2 regions of the Bradyrhizobium sp. NBAIM18 genome follow, and region 2 is predicted to be linked to the other one. Evidence: predicted binding sites of a transcription regulator. Region 2 holds the regulator's gene; the other holds the start of a gene.
The links. The regulator LexA, encoded in region 2, represses DNA repair genes until DNA is damaged. The targets are predictions, from matches to a motif close to TGTTCNNNNTGTGTTCNG.
Positions count from the first base shown of each region.

Region 1: I6F17_RS33070 (DNA repair protein) is a predicted target of LexA. The motif match lies at 4,228-4,245, and genes of this name have one in related genera.

Region 1 covers NZ_JADYVO010000025.1:43,425-50,542, reverse strand. Annotated here, with positions in the region: gene I6F17_RS33090 (GMC family oxidoreductase N-terminal domain-containing protein) at 1-21, opposite strand, end outside; gene I6F17_RS33085 (M20 aminoacylase family protein) at 193-1,365, shown strand; gene I6F17_RS33080 (UdgX family uracil-DNA binding protein) at 1,470-2,912, opposite strand; gene I6F17_RS33075 (putative DNA modification/repair radical SAM protein) at 2,912-4,147, opposite strand; gene I6F17_RS33070 (DNA repair protein) at 4,310-5,098, shown strand; gene I6F17_RS33065 (DNA polymerase Y family protein) at 4,995-6,590, shown strand; gene I6F17_RS33060 (error-prone DNA polymerase) at 6,587-7,118, shown strand, end outside.
Region 2 covers NZ_JADYVO010000007.1:166,132-173,249, reverse strand. Annotated here, with positions in the region: gene I6F17_RS17970 (GAF domain-containing protein) at 1-940, opposite strand, end outside; gene I6F17_RS17965 (hypothetical protein) at 1,158-1,592, opposite strand; gene lexA (transcriptional repressor LexA) at 1,982-2,683, opposite strand; gene glp (gephyrin-like molybdotransferase Glp) at 2,860-4,068, opposite strand; gene I6F17_RS17950 (hypothetical protein) at 4,288-4,491, opposite strand; gene I6F17_RS17945 (HAD family phosphatase) at 4,650-5,273, opposite strand; gene I6F17_RS17940 (alpha-hydroxy acid oxidase) at 5,302-6,435, opposite strand; gene I6F17_RS17935 (S41 family peptidase) at 6,738-7,118, shown strand, end outside.

The DNA.
Region 1 (7,118 bases), on a different contig from region 2:
ACCTTCAAGCCGCCTCGGCATTCTGCTTCCACCCGGATGGTCTCTTTGCTTTCCGTTAATAGGCAGACGCAGCCGACCTGGACAAGCCCGGCCATGCCGGGTGAACAGGGCTAGACCCCGATTGCCGGCGGTTGGGTGGACCGACGCTTGCATGGTAGACAGACCTGCATCTCCAACAGCTCGAGACCTTCCATGCCCATCGTGAACCGCGTCGCCGACCTTCAACCCGATATCCAGGCCTGGCGGCGGGACATCCATCAGCACCCCGAGCTGCTGTATGATGTCCACCGCACCGCAGCATTCGTTGCGGACCGGTTGCGGGAGTTCGGCTGCGACGAAGTCGTGACCGGTCTCGGCCAGACCGGCGTCGTCGGTGTGATCAAGGGCAACAAGCCCACCGGCGAGGGGCTCAAGGTGATCGGCATGCGTGCCGACATGGACGCGCTGCCGGTCGAGGAGCAGACTAATCTGCCTTACGCCTCCAAGATTCCCGGCAAGATGCACGCCTGCGGCCATGACGGCCACACCGCGATGCTGCTCGGGGCGGCCCGCTATCTCGCCGAGACGCGCAATTTCGCCGGCGATGCCGTGGTGATCTTCCAGCCCGCCGAGGAGGGTGGCGCCGGCGGCGCGGCCATGGTCAAGGACGGCCTGATGGAGCGGTTCGGCATCGAGCAGGTCTACGGCATGCACAATGGCCCGGGCATCCCGGTCGGCTCGTTCGCGATCAGGCCGGGCCCGATCATGGCGGCGACCGACGAAGTCGACATCATGATCGAGGGTGTCGGCGGCCACGCCGCGCGTCCGCACAAATGCGTCGATTCCGTGCTGGTCGGCGCGCAGGTGATCACGGCCCTGCAGTCGATCGTCTCGCGTAGCGTCGATCCCCTGGAATCGGCGGTCGTATCGATTTGCGAATTCCACGCCGGCAACGCCCGCAACGTCATTCCGCAGACTGCGACCCTGAGAGGCACCATCCGCACGCTGTCGCCGGAGGTGCGCAAGCTGGTCGAGAAGCGCGTGCATGAAGTCGTGGCGGGCATGGCGCAGATCACCGGCGCCAAGATCGACCTGCACTACAAGCGCAATTATCCGGTCGTGAACAATCATGCGGCGGAGACCGAAGTGGCACGGCGCATCGCCACGCAGGTCGCGGGCGAGGCCCATGTCCACGAGATGGCGCCGCTGATGGGCGGCGAGGATTTCGCCTACATGCTGGAAGCGCGGCCCGGCGCCTTCATCTTCTGCGGCAACGGCGACAGCGCCGGCCTGCATCATCCCGCCTACAATTTCAACGACGAGGCGATCGTCTACGGCACGTCCTATTGGGTGAAGCTGGTCGAGGAGCAACTCGCGGCGTCGTAGGACCGGGTCCGAAGCACAGATGAAGGGCCCGTGCATTCCACGGGCCCTTGTCTGTTTGAGAAATCGGATCGTCAACAACGGCGTGAAGCCATTTCCCGCTGTATTCACGCAGCCCGTGCGGCCTTCTTCTGCAGGCCGGCGGCGATCTTCAGATCTTCGACGAAGCGCCGATATTCCAGAACCTTGGCTTCGGGATCAGGCAGTCGCAGCAGATAGGACGGGTGCACGGTCACCAGCGCCTTGCGGCCTTCGGGAAGCTCGATCAGCCGGCCGCGGTTCTTGCCGATCGGAGTGATCTTGCCGAACACGCTTTGCGCAGCGGTGGCTCCCATGGCGACGATCAGTTCGGGCTGGAGCGCCGCAACTTCCCGCTCATACCATTGCCGGCACGCCCGGATCTCGGGTGTGTTCGGCTTCTGGTGGAGGCGGATCTTTCCGCGCGGCACGAATTTGAAGTGTTTCACCGCGTTGGTGACATAGACCTTCTTGCGATCGACGCCGGCCTCCTCCAATGCGCGATCGAGCATTTGCCCGGCCGGGCCGACAAAGGGATGACCGGCAAGATCTTCCTTGTCGCCGGGTTGCTCGCCGACCAGCATGATTGTTGCATTCTTCGGCCCTTCGCCGAACACGGTCTGTGTGGCGTCCTTGTAGAGGTGGCAGGCGCGGCAATGCGCGGCCTCCTCGCGGAGCGTTTCGAGATCGTCGGCAGCTGGCTTGCGTCTCATCGGAGCCTCCGGCCGCTTCTGAGGCTTGTGCGGATCGGTTGCGGCATTGGCGATCATGGCGCCGGTCATGCGCTCGGCGTCCTCAATCAAGGGCTTAATGATCGAAGCCTCGGGCAGGTTCCTCCAATATTTCTTCGGCATCTCGGCCTGCATCGCCTTCACCTTGAGCCGGGCCGGATTGAAGATGCTGGCATAGTAGCGCCGCCAGGTTTCCTCCAGCCGGTCTTCGCCCGGCGCCTCGCTCTTGCTGACGCCCGGCGTGAACGAGAGCGCATGGCCGTCCCAATGCGCGCAGAGGTCCGGCGTCAGGATCGACCAGGGCATGTCGGCAAAGCGCTTGGCGAAGAACGGCGCGGCGAGCTCGACGACGTGATGCTCCGGCTCGAACCAGGCGACGTAGTGCGCCTGGCGTTCCCGGCCGATCTCGCGGAAGCGCACGAAGGCATGCATCTTGTGCTCGTCGCGATAGACCGCTTTCGCCATGGCCGTGACAAGCGCGACATCGGGGTCGGTCGCGACCTCAATGAGATCGTGATTGTCCTTCAGCCGGAACAGCAGGCGATACAGGATCGCAAAGCGCTCGCTGTCGCGATGCAGGATCGCCGCCTTGGCAAGCTCGACGAATTTTACCGAGACGGTGAACGTGCCCTCATTCACCTCGAGGATCGGAGACGGCGAGGACGGTGCGAACAGCTCGGCTTCGTGGCCCTGCACGGTCCAGGTGACCGCGCCGGGCGGCACGTGATGGAGCACGAGGCTGCGCGCGGCTTTGCGCCAGCCGTCGAAATCGGTTTCGGTGTCGAGCATGATGTACTGCATCAGAAGTCAAATCCCAGTTGCGTTGCTTTCGGCTTGAACCGTTCGATCAACCCGGCGGCATCGAGACGATGCGGTGAGGGACGGTGATCGCTGAGGACGATGAACGGCAGCGCCTTGTTGCGGGGCACATGCAGCCGCGCGAGATCGGCGAGGCGGATCGTGGTTGTGCGCCGCGTCGCGATGATGCGCTCGACCGTCCTGGTGCCGAAGCCCGGCACCCGCAGCAGCTCCTCGCGGCTGGCGCGGTTGACGTCGAGCGGGAAGCGGTCGCGGTGGCGCAGCGCCCAGGCGAGCTTGGGATCGATGTCGAGCGGCAGCATCGCGCTGTCGTCGACGATCTCGCCGACGTCGAAGCCGTAGAACCGCATCAGCCAGTCGGCCTGGTACAGCCGGTGCTCGCGCAGCAGCGGCGGCGCGCGCAGGGGCAGCGCGCGGCTGGCATCGGGGATCGGGCTGAAGGCGGAGTAATAGACGCGCCGCAGCCGGTAGGCGCCGTAGAGATTGGCGCTGGTGTGGAGAATGGTGTGATCGGAGGCGCTATCTGCGCCGACGATCATCTGCGTACTTTGTCCGGCGGGCGCGAAGCGCTGCGGTTTGGCCTTCGTCTTGGCGCTGCGGCTCTCCTCGGCTTCGTCCAGCTTCAGCCGCAGCCGGCCCATGGTGCGGCGGATCGCACGCACGTCCTTCTCCGGCGCGAATTGCTGCAGGCTCGTCTCTTCAGGCATCTCGATGTTGATCGAAAGGCGGTCGGCATATTTGCCGGCCTCGGCGATCAGCGCGTCGTCGACCTCGGGAATGGTCTTCAGATGGATGTAGCCGCGGAAATGATGCTCCTCGCGCAGTTTTCGCGCGACGCTCACCACTTGCTCCATCGTGTAATCAGGGCTGCGGATGATGCCGGAGGAGAGGAACAGGCCCTCGATGTAATTGCGCCGGTAGAAGTCGAGCGTGAGCTTGACCAATTCGTCGATGGTGAAGCGGGCGCGTGGGACGTTCGAAGAGGCGCGGTTGACGCAATAGAGGCAATCGTAATTGCAGGCGTTGGTCAGCAGCACCTTGAGCAGGGAGATGCAGCGTCCGTCCGGCGCGTAGGAATGGCAGATGCCCATGCTTGGGGCGGTCGAGCCCATGCCCTTGCCGTCGCTGGAATCCCGCTTCTCGGTACCGCTGGAGGCGCAGGATGCGTCGTATTTGGCGGCATCCGCCAGAATTTCCAGCTTGCGTTGTACGTCCATGTTTGAATCTCTTTGATTCCGCTCATGAATCTTTGGATGCGCCAATTCGATTGACTCTGCCGGCGCCATTAGCTTTATATTAGAACATATCATGAACAAATGAGCCAGCCGCTGGTTCTCTTTTTGAGAGCCATCGGCAATCACCTCTGAGGAGCGGCGAGCATGAGCGGCGCACGTATGAGCGCGCTTGCGATCCTGCGCGGCCAGATCGAGCGCATCGAGACGGCGGAGGTCGTGCATCCGCGCGATCGCATCGGGCTCGGCCATGGCGCGGCCGACGCCGCGCTGAAGGGCGGGCTCGCGCGCGCGGCGATCCACGAGGTGTTTTGCGAAGGGCGTCAGGGCGCGGCCGCGACGGGCTTTGTCATGGGCCTTGCGGGACGCGTGAGTGCACGCCGGCCGCTATTGTGGGTGCGGCAGGATTTTTCGGAGCTCGAAACCGGTGCGCTGTCGATGAGCGGGCTATCCGAGCTCGGCCTCGATCCGCGCCGTGTGGTGATGGTGCGCGCCGCCGATGTCGAGAGCGCGTTGCGCACCTCGGCCGACGCGCTCGCCTGCGATGCGCTCGGCGCCGTCGTGCTCGAGCTCTGGGGCGAGACCAGGCAGTTCGATCTGGTGGCGAGCCGCAAGCTGACGCTGGCCGCGCAAGGCTCGGGCGTTACCGGCCTCTTGCTGCGGATGGCGGCGCAACCGCTGCCCTCGACCGCGGAGACACGATGGATGCTGCGTGCGGCGCCTTCGCCGCCGGGCTCGGTGTGGAGTGCCTGGGGCGCGCCGGTGTTCGATGCCGAACTCTTGCGCAATCGTCATGGCCCCTGCGGCCGGTGGATCATGGAATGGAATTGTGATGAGTGCCAATTCAGTGAACCGTCGACGTATCCTCAGCCTGTGGCTGCCGCGCCTGCCCATCGACAGGATTCAGCGGTTCGTTGGCAGCGCCGGGCTGGGTAAAATCAACCATGAGCCGAGCATTGTCGTCATCAAGGACAACAATGCGCTGGTGATCCATGCGCTGGACGAGGCCGCCGAGCGCCTCGGCCTGTATATCGGCCAACCGCTGGCCAATGCGAGGGCGATGTGCCCGGACTTGCGTGTGTTCGACGCCGATACCGTGGCCGATGCGAAGACGCTCAGCGATATCGCCGATTGGTGTGACCGCTTCACGCCGTTGGTGGCGCTCGATCCGCCGCACGGGCTGTTCCTGGACATCACCGGCTGTGCGCATTTGTTCGGCGGCGAGGCCGCGCTGTTGCGGACATTGGTCCGGGCGCTCGACCGGCAAGGCTTTGCCGTCAGCGCGGCGATCGCGGGCACCTCGGTCTGCGCCCGCACGCTGACGCGGCAGGTATCCGGCACCATCGTGGCCGATGGCGGCGAGGCGGAGGCGATCAGGTCGTTTCCAGTCTCCGCGCTCGGTGCGGGTGAAGCCATCACCACCGGCCTGCGCCGTGCCGGGCTGAAGACCATCGGCGACGTCGCCTCGCGCAGCGCCTCCGAGATCACGGCGCGGTTCGGCGCCCGGTTCTCCACGCTGCTCGCCCATGCGCTGGGGCAGGGCGATGCGCCGATCAGCCCGCGCAAACCGCTGCCCGACTACATCGTCGAGAAGCGCTTTGCCGAGCCGATCGCAACCGACACTATGATCGCGATGACGCTGTCGCGGCTCGCCGACACGTTGATCGCGTCCATGGAGAAGCAGGGCAAAGGCGCGCGGCGGCTTGAAGCGGCGTTCTTCCGCACCGATGGTGTGGTGCGTACGATCACGGTCGAGACCGGGCGTCCGGTGACGCGAAGCGCCGTGGTCGACCGCTTGTTCCGCGAGCGGCTCGATGCCCTCGCCGATCCCCTCGATCCCGGTTTCGGCTTCGACATGGTGCGATTGTCGGCGAGCCGCACCGAGATCGTGGTGCAGGAGCAGCGCGATCTCGATGCCCATGTTCACGACAATGACGAGCTCGCCGCGCTGATCGACCGCATCGCCGCGCGCATCGGCGGCAAGCGTGTCGTCGTGCACCTGCCGCAGGAGACCCATATCCCCGAAAGCGCGGTGCTGGCCGCATCGGCGCAGCATCATCTCGCTGCTGCCATGCAGGCCGAATGGCCGACGCGCGTCGCGAGCGAGCCGCCGCTGCGTCCCTTGCGGCTGTTCGACAAGCCGGAGCCGATCAAGGTGCCGTTCGCGACCGTGCCCGATGGCCCGCCGCATCAATTCACCTGGCGGCGCGCGCTGCATGCGGTGGTGCGGGTAGAGGGGCCCGAGCGCATCGCGATGGAATGGTGGCGGCAGGACGGCAAGCAGCTGACGCGGGATTATTTCCGCATCGAGGATGCCGAAGGCCTTCGCTTCTGGATCTTTCGCGACGGTCTCTATGAAGGCGAGGTGTTCGACGGTGACGGCAAGCCTGCGTCTCCCGGCTGGTATGTGCACGGTCTCTTCGCATGAATACGCTTAGCTATGCCGAGATCGGCATCACCACCAATTTCTCCTTCCTGCGCGGCGGCTCGGATCCGCGCGCCTATGTGCATCAGGCGAGCAAGCTCGGGATTCCCGCGATCGGCATTGCCGACCACAACACGCTTGCCGGCGTGGTGCGCGCCTACCAGGAGCTTGACAATGACGAGGTGCTGCACAAGCCGAAACTGTTGATCGGCGCTCGCATCGTCTTCATTGACGGCACGCCCGACATCCTGGTCTATCCACGCGATCGCGCGGCCTATGGCCGGCTGTGCCAGCTCCTCACGAGGGGCAAGCGTGGCGATGACATCACGCGGATCGAAAAGGGCGAGTGTCATCTCAGGCTTGACGATCTCCTGGAATTCTCGGAAGGCCAGCTCCTGGTGTTGACGCTGCCGCATCGTTTCGAGCTGGCGCGGGCGCTGGATGTCCTCGCAAAGCTGAAGGCGAGCCGTGCCGAGGGCGTGTGGCTGGCGGCGAGCCTGCTCTATCGCGGCGACGACAAGCGTCGCCTCT
Region 2 (7,118 bases):
ACAAATACCAGGCCAGCACGGCGTCAAGCCTTCCGTTGCCGATAACCGGCAGGGCCACCATTCGGCTCAGCCCGGCTGCGCAGGCTTCGGAGCCGGCGATCGAGCCGTCATGGGTGAGATCGTCGTTGAGCGCGGGCATGCCGGCGGCCCAGGCGCCGCCGATGCTGCCTTCGCCCCTGGCGATGGACTGCGCCGCATAGCGTGCGGCGAGGTCGGTCTGCGCGCTGCAATCGCCGGCGCGAAAGACCAGCGCCGAACGGTCCTCGTTCGGGACCCAGATCTCGAAGCGTCGCGCAATCGGCGTTGCCTGCGCGGAGAGGAATGTCAGAACCCACGTCTGGTCGGTGCCGGTTCGGTAGGGCACGCCGACGCCGAGATTGATCCCGTCCTTGGCGGCGTCCTCCCAGCGCAGGAAGCTCTTGGCGTCGTGCAGGTCCTTGATGATCAGAGGCAGGCCCGCCTTCCAGGTGCGTCCGGGCAGGCCGAAGCCGCGCGGAAATCTGGTGTGGCGGGAGTTGAATTCGAACATGTCCGCGGTGCCGTAATAGCCATCGACGAGCCCCATCTCATGCGAGAGATCAGGATCGTTGTGCCAGAGTTCGATCGCGCCGACATGCGCCTCGTCGTCGCCGCAGAACAGCACCAGCACGGCTTGCAGGAATTCGCCCGCGAACACCGGCACCGCCACGCCGCAGGTGAGGCCGGCCGCAGCGGCCTGATCGGTCCGCTTGAAATAGGAGTTGGCGAATTTCGTGAGGATGACGGGGTGGCCACAGGCCCAGGCCTTGCCTGGAAGTCCCTCGTCATATCCGAAGTGCAGCTCTTCGCTGACGGCCTTGAACGCGGACAGCCCATCGTCGTAGAGGCCGCCGCCGAATTCCAGCCGCATGCGCGTCCGTTCGGGTACCCAGAGTTCAACGACGCGAATGAAGGTCTTCATCGAGCGTGTCCGCCGCCTCAAACCACGACAGCATCGGTCATTTGGCTGCGGAGCGGACGTTCAAAATGCGGGCAGCACGGCCCAAACTTCGTGCGACGACGAGGCGCGGCGGTGGGCTCGCCGATCGAATGTCCTGAAACACAAACTTACCGGGCTCGCCGGCCTCGGCCGGCGACGGCAATTTCAATCCCGGGCTCGGCCTGTCGGCCGAAGGGCGTCAGCCGATCGGCAGGCGCGTGATCGTGGGCCGCGTGTCGGCGACGATCTGCGGCTTGTGCTCGCGCTCGGGGGCTGGCTGCGTCACCGGCAATTGCAGCACGGTCGCGCGCTGGCCTTCGACGAGCTGCGTCACCAGCACGTATTTGCCGTCGGGGAATTCGATCGCGTCATGATGGCGATCGGGAATGTGCGGGTCGATCTTGCCGAACTTGCCGACGCGAGAGTTCACGGTGCGCGTCCAGATCCAGCGGTTGTCGTAGCGGACGTTGTCGGCGAAAGCGAGCTCCGTCCCCGGCAGGAGACAGACCGCGACGGAGGGATCGGCTTCGGAAGCGAAGCCGCGCGTCGAGGTGCCGCGGAAGGTTGTCGTGACGATCGTCTCGCCGACTTCGGCGGGGCGCGTCGCGACGGCATGCAGGCTGTAGTCACACATCGGGTGCTCCTCATGCTGGGATAGCGACCCGCGTCTCTTTCGAGGCGCAGGCCTCTATCAGAGTGGAAGCATACAACGCTCTGCTCGGTTATGGGCAAATCTGCGGCTCGCGTTCGCAGCACGCGATCACATTATCTTTCCCGGATTCGATAGGAACAAACCTCGCGTCCTTGCATTTGGCCGCAGCTATCAGCACTGCCGGCACAACTCTACCGGCGAAGCAGAGGGAGATTGCTGCGCGCCTGCACGGGCGAATGTCGCGCGGGAAGATGGACCGGACAGCTGGCGCAGAACCAGACAAACCATCCGGCCGGAGCGGACAAACCTCCGCTCCAATCCTGGATCGACGATACCGATCGAAGCGCGCGCGGCGCTGGATGCTTTCGGTATCAGTACTTCCGGTAAAGCCCGATCAGCTTGCCCTGGATCTTCACGCGGTTCGGCGGAAGAATGCGGACCTCGTAGGCGGCATTGGCGGGCTCGAGCGCGATCGAGGCGCCGCGGCGGCGGAAGCGCTTGAGCGTGGCCTCCTCGTCGTCGATCAATGCCACCACGATGTCGCCGGTATTGGCGGTCTCGTTGCGCTGGATCAGCGCCATGTCGCCGTCGAGGATGCCGGCCTCGACCATCGAATCGCCGCGCACTTCGAGCGCGTAGTGCTCGCCCGAGCCGAGCATGTCCGGCGGCACGCTGATGGTATGGCTGCGGGTCTGCAGCGCCTCGATCGGCGTGCCGGCGGCGATGCGGCCCATCACGGGCACCGCGACGGGGCGCTCGCCCTCGTCCGCAGGCGGGCTGGAGCTCGCGCGCACCTTGCCGAGATTGCCCTCGATCACGCTCGGGGTGAAGCCACGGCGATTGCCGGCGGCGGCCTGGAGCTCGGGCAGCTTGATCACCTCGATGGCACGGGCGCGGTTGGGCAGGCGGCGAATGAAGCCGCGCTCCTCGAGCGCAGTGATCAGGCGATGGATGCCTGACTTCGAGCGCAGGTCGAGCGCATCCTTCATCTCGTCGAAGGACGGCGGCACGCCGCTTTCCTTCAGACGTTCGCTGATGAACCGCAGAAGCTCGTATTGTTTGCGCGTCAACATCTCGACCAAAGTCCCCCGGTTGATGTCGTTCGATTCCGACACGATGAAGCCGGCACTAAGCCGCTACATCCTCGAAACAAATCATGAACGGACACTATATGTTCGATATGTGTTCCGCAACTGCTTAATTTATGGTGAACGCGGCCAAGCTCGCGGAATGCGTGTGGCTGGGCGGCTCAGACGGGCAGCCGGAGCACCTCGCAAGGCGTGCCGGCCTCGGCCTTCGGCGCGAACGGTGCGCGCACCAGAAGTACCTGTGCCGCAGCGAGATTCGCAAGAAGGGAGGAGTCCTGATGGCTGACCGGAAGGGCGACGCGCGTGCCGTCGTCGCGCTCCTCCAGCCGCGCACGCAGATAGTCCTCGCGCTGGTCGTTGGCGGCGAGATCGCGGCCCAGCACGGCGCGCTCGCGCCGATGATGAATCGCTGAACGGCCCGACAGGGCGCGAATCAAGGGGACCATGAACAGGAAGGCGCACACGTAGGACGACACGGGATTGCCGGGCAGGCCAATCACGCGCATCGCGCCTATCCGACCGTGCATCATCGGCTTGCCCGGCCGGATCGCGATCTTCCAGAACGCCATCGCGATGCCTTCGCCCTTGAGCGCCTGCTGGACCAGGTCGTGGTCGCCGACCGAGGCACCGCCGGTCGTGATCAGGATGTCGGCGCCGCTCTCGCGCGCGCGGCGGATGCCGGCGGACGTCGCCTCCAGTGTATCGGCGGCAATTCCGAGGTCGATGGTCTCGGCGCCCTCGCTGCGGGCGAGCGCATGCAGGGCATAGCCGTTGGAATAGACGATCTGGCCGCGACCAGGCGTGGTGCCCGGCATCACGAGCTCGTCGCCGGTGGCGAGAACGGCAACCCTCGGGCGGCGGATGATGGCGAGATGCGGATGATTCATTCCGGCGGCGAGGGCGAGATCGCGCTCGGTGAGGCGGATTCCCTTGCGCAGCAGCACGTCGCCTTCGCGGAAGTCGACGCCTGCAGGGCGGATGTGCCGGCCGAAAATGGCGGCTTCCTTGATCGTGACATGTTTGCCGTCGGCAGCCGTGTCCTCCTGGATCACGACGGCATCGGCGCCGTCGGGAACGACGCCGCCGGTGAAGATCCGCACGGCTTCGCCGGGGCCGACGCTTCCCGCGAACGGCCGGCCCGCCGCGACCTCGCCGACGACGGTCAACCTCGAATCGTTTGCCGCGTCGGCCGTGCGCACGGCATAGCCGTCCATCGCCGACATCGCCTCCGGCGGCTGCGTGCGCCGCGCCGCTACATCGCGGGCGAGCACACGATGGTAGGCCTCGTCGAGGCAAACCATCTGTTCAGCCAGCGGCTCGACGCCGGCCAGCACCGCGGCAAGCGCGTCAGAAACCGGCATCAGGGCCACGGGCGAACTCCTGCTGAGCACATCAGTCAATGGGCGGCGAGAGTTCTAGCCGAGTGCAGGCGTGAGGCAAAGCAGCACGCGGGATGATTTATCCTGCGTGATCGCGGGGTGGAGGAGGTCGGCTCAACTCTGCCGCGTCATGATGCGGAAGGCGAGACAGACCGGAACGAGGATTGCCATGGCAAGGACGAGAATGACGAGCGCCACGGCCAACATCGTTCAACGCCCCGTCGGATCGCCCGGACTGATGTCCGCGACGTCGGGCGGCTTGGGACCCTGATCCTTGTCCGGCAGCGGGTCCGCCTGGGATTTTAGGTCGGCGGCCTTGCTGATCAGCTTGGCGGAGAGGTCAGAATCCGAGGTGGTTCTGGCGAATTCGAGCAGGAGAGAGGCTTGCTTGGTGAGATAGGTCTTGCCCAGCACGTCGATCAGTCCAATGTAGAAGTCCCAACGGACTCATGAGTCCGAAGGGTGGTATTCCGTTCCCGGAACTCTGTATAAAAATGCACAAAGTGATCAGGTTCCACATTTTCAGCAGTTTTTGTTCCGGCAAGTGAGCGCGCTCCGGGCTTTCCCGCGGCTCAGATCCCCAGTGCTTTCAATGCGTTCCCGACATCACGCGGCGAGGTGACATGCACGGCGGTCAACCCGCGCGCCCGCGCTCCCTCGATGTTCTCGGCGAGGTCGTCGAAGAACACGATGCGCTCGGCCGGCACGCCGATCGCCGCCACGACATGGTCGAAGGCCTCGGCATCCGGTTTGCGCAGGCCGATGCTGGAGGACAGATACAGCTCGCGGAAATGGCCGAGCAGACCGGCATATTCCTTCGAGAAATGGTCGACGTGCGGCCGATTGGTGTTGGAGAAGGCGTAGAGCGGCATCTGCTTCGCCGCGCGCGGCAGCAGCTCGGCGATATCAGGCATCTCGCCGGCGAAAATCGCGTTCCAGCCTTCCAGGAATTGCGCATCCGAGATGCCGATCCCGAGCGAGGACCGCAGCGAGGCGAAATAGTCCGCATCGCTGATCTTGCCCATCTCATGCAACCGGTAGGCCTCGTCGCGCACATAGCGCGCGATGATGGCCTCGGGCTGGCAGCCGGCATGTCCCGCCCAGCAGGCGATCGCCTTGGAGAAGTCGATGTCGAGCACAACGCGCCCGAGGTCGAACAGCAGCGCATCCGCGCTGCCGGGAGAGAGCGATGTCATTGCGTCCTTTTCACTTCGGTATGGCGCGTCAGTAACGATAGGGCTCGTGGTCGAACAGCGGGAACGCGCTGAACACGCTGGGCGCGTTGGTGGCGGCCGCCGGATGCAGGCAGGATTTGTCGATCTCGGCGAATGAGGTGGCGCCCAGGAGGCCGAGGCAGCGCAGCACCTCGTCTTCAAGCAACTCCAGCATCCGCGCGACGCCGGCTTCGCCGGCTGCCGCCAGCGCCCAGCATTGCAGCCGGCCGATGCCGACGAGGTCGGCGCCCGCCGCGATCGCCTTGACGATGTCGGTGCCGCGGCAAAAGCCGCCGTCGACCATGATCCTGGCGCGGCCCTTCACGGCGTCGACGATCTCCGGCAGCACGTGCATGGCGCCGCGGCCGTGGTCGAGCTGGCGTCCGCCATGGTTGGAGACGTAGATCCACTCGACGCCGTGATCGAGCGCGATCTGCGCATCCTCGGCCGTGGCGATACCCTTGAGGATCAGCGGAATTTTGAACGTGTCCTTGATCATCTTCACGGTCCGCCACTCCAGGCCCTTCTGGAAATCGCCGCCGGTGGCGCGCAGGCGGCTCTCGCGAACGTAGCGCTTGGCGATGTCACGTTCACGACGGCTGTAATGGGCGGTGTCGACGGTCAGGCAGAAGGCGGCATAGGCGTTCTTCTCGGCCCGGCTGACGACGTCGGCGACGAAGGCATCGTCGCCGCGGACATAGAGTTGATAGAGACGCAGTGCATCGGGGGCAGCCTCGGCGGTCGTCTCGAGGCCGGGCTCGGACACCGAGCTCAGCATGTGCGCCGCGCCGAACCTGCCCGCAGCGCGCGCGACGCTCGCCGCGCCATCCGGATCGAAGATCTCGAGTGCGCCGACGGGAGCCAGCACCACCGGCAGACGCAGCTTGCGGCCGAACTGCTCGACGCTGCCGTCGATCCTGCGCACATCGCGCAGCACGCGCGGGCGGAAGGCGATCTCGTCGAGCGCCATGCGGTTGCGCCGCATCGTGGTCTCGGTCTCGGCGGCGCCGACGATGTAGTCCCAGGCATTCTGGTTGAGGTTGGCGCGCGCCTTCCGGATGAACTCGTGCAGGTTCTGGAACGGCTCGTCGCTGGCGCCGAGCTCGACGTTCCGTTCCGGCCGGATGCGGGGCGCTTCATTCATTGTTGTCCTCCCGAGAATTTGAAGTCTTGTCGCCATCGCCTATCGCGTCCGGCCCTCCAAAACCATCCTAAAATCGCATAGCTGCGAAGCGTGGGCGGCCCGGACCGGTGTCGTGTTGCTTCGAAACAGTTTCGGAACGTTGCCAAAAGTTTAGGCCAAGGCGAAGAGATTTCTTCGGTGTACCCGCCAGCGCGGCATCCCGGCCTTGAAGAAACCAGAATGGTATTGTGAGAGATGGACTGGATCGCCATTTGCATGGCGTCTCCCAGCCTCAAGAGAAACGCCAAGCAAAAGGCACCTTCATGCGGAAAACCCTGCTGTTCCCCCTGGGCGCGCTCACGGGAGCGTGCCTGACCCTTTTGGTAGCCAGCCCGCAGGGCGGCGTATGGGCGGCGCGGGCGGCAGTGGGCGCGAATGATGCTTATTCCCAACTCAATCTGTTCGGCGCCGTGTTCGAGCGGGTCAAGGCCAGCTATGTCGAGAAGCCGGACAATGCCAAGCTGATCGAGGGGGCGATCACCGGCATGGTGACCTCGCTCGACCCGCATTCGCGCTACATGAACGCCAAGGCCTGGACCGAGATGCAGGAGACCACGTCCGGCGAGTTCGGCGGACTCGGCATCGAGGTCACGATGGAGGATGGTCTCGTCAAGGTCGTCTCCCCGATCGACGACACGCCGGCT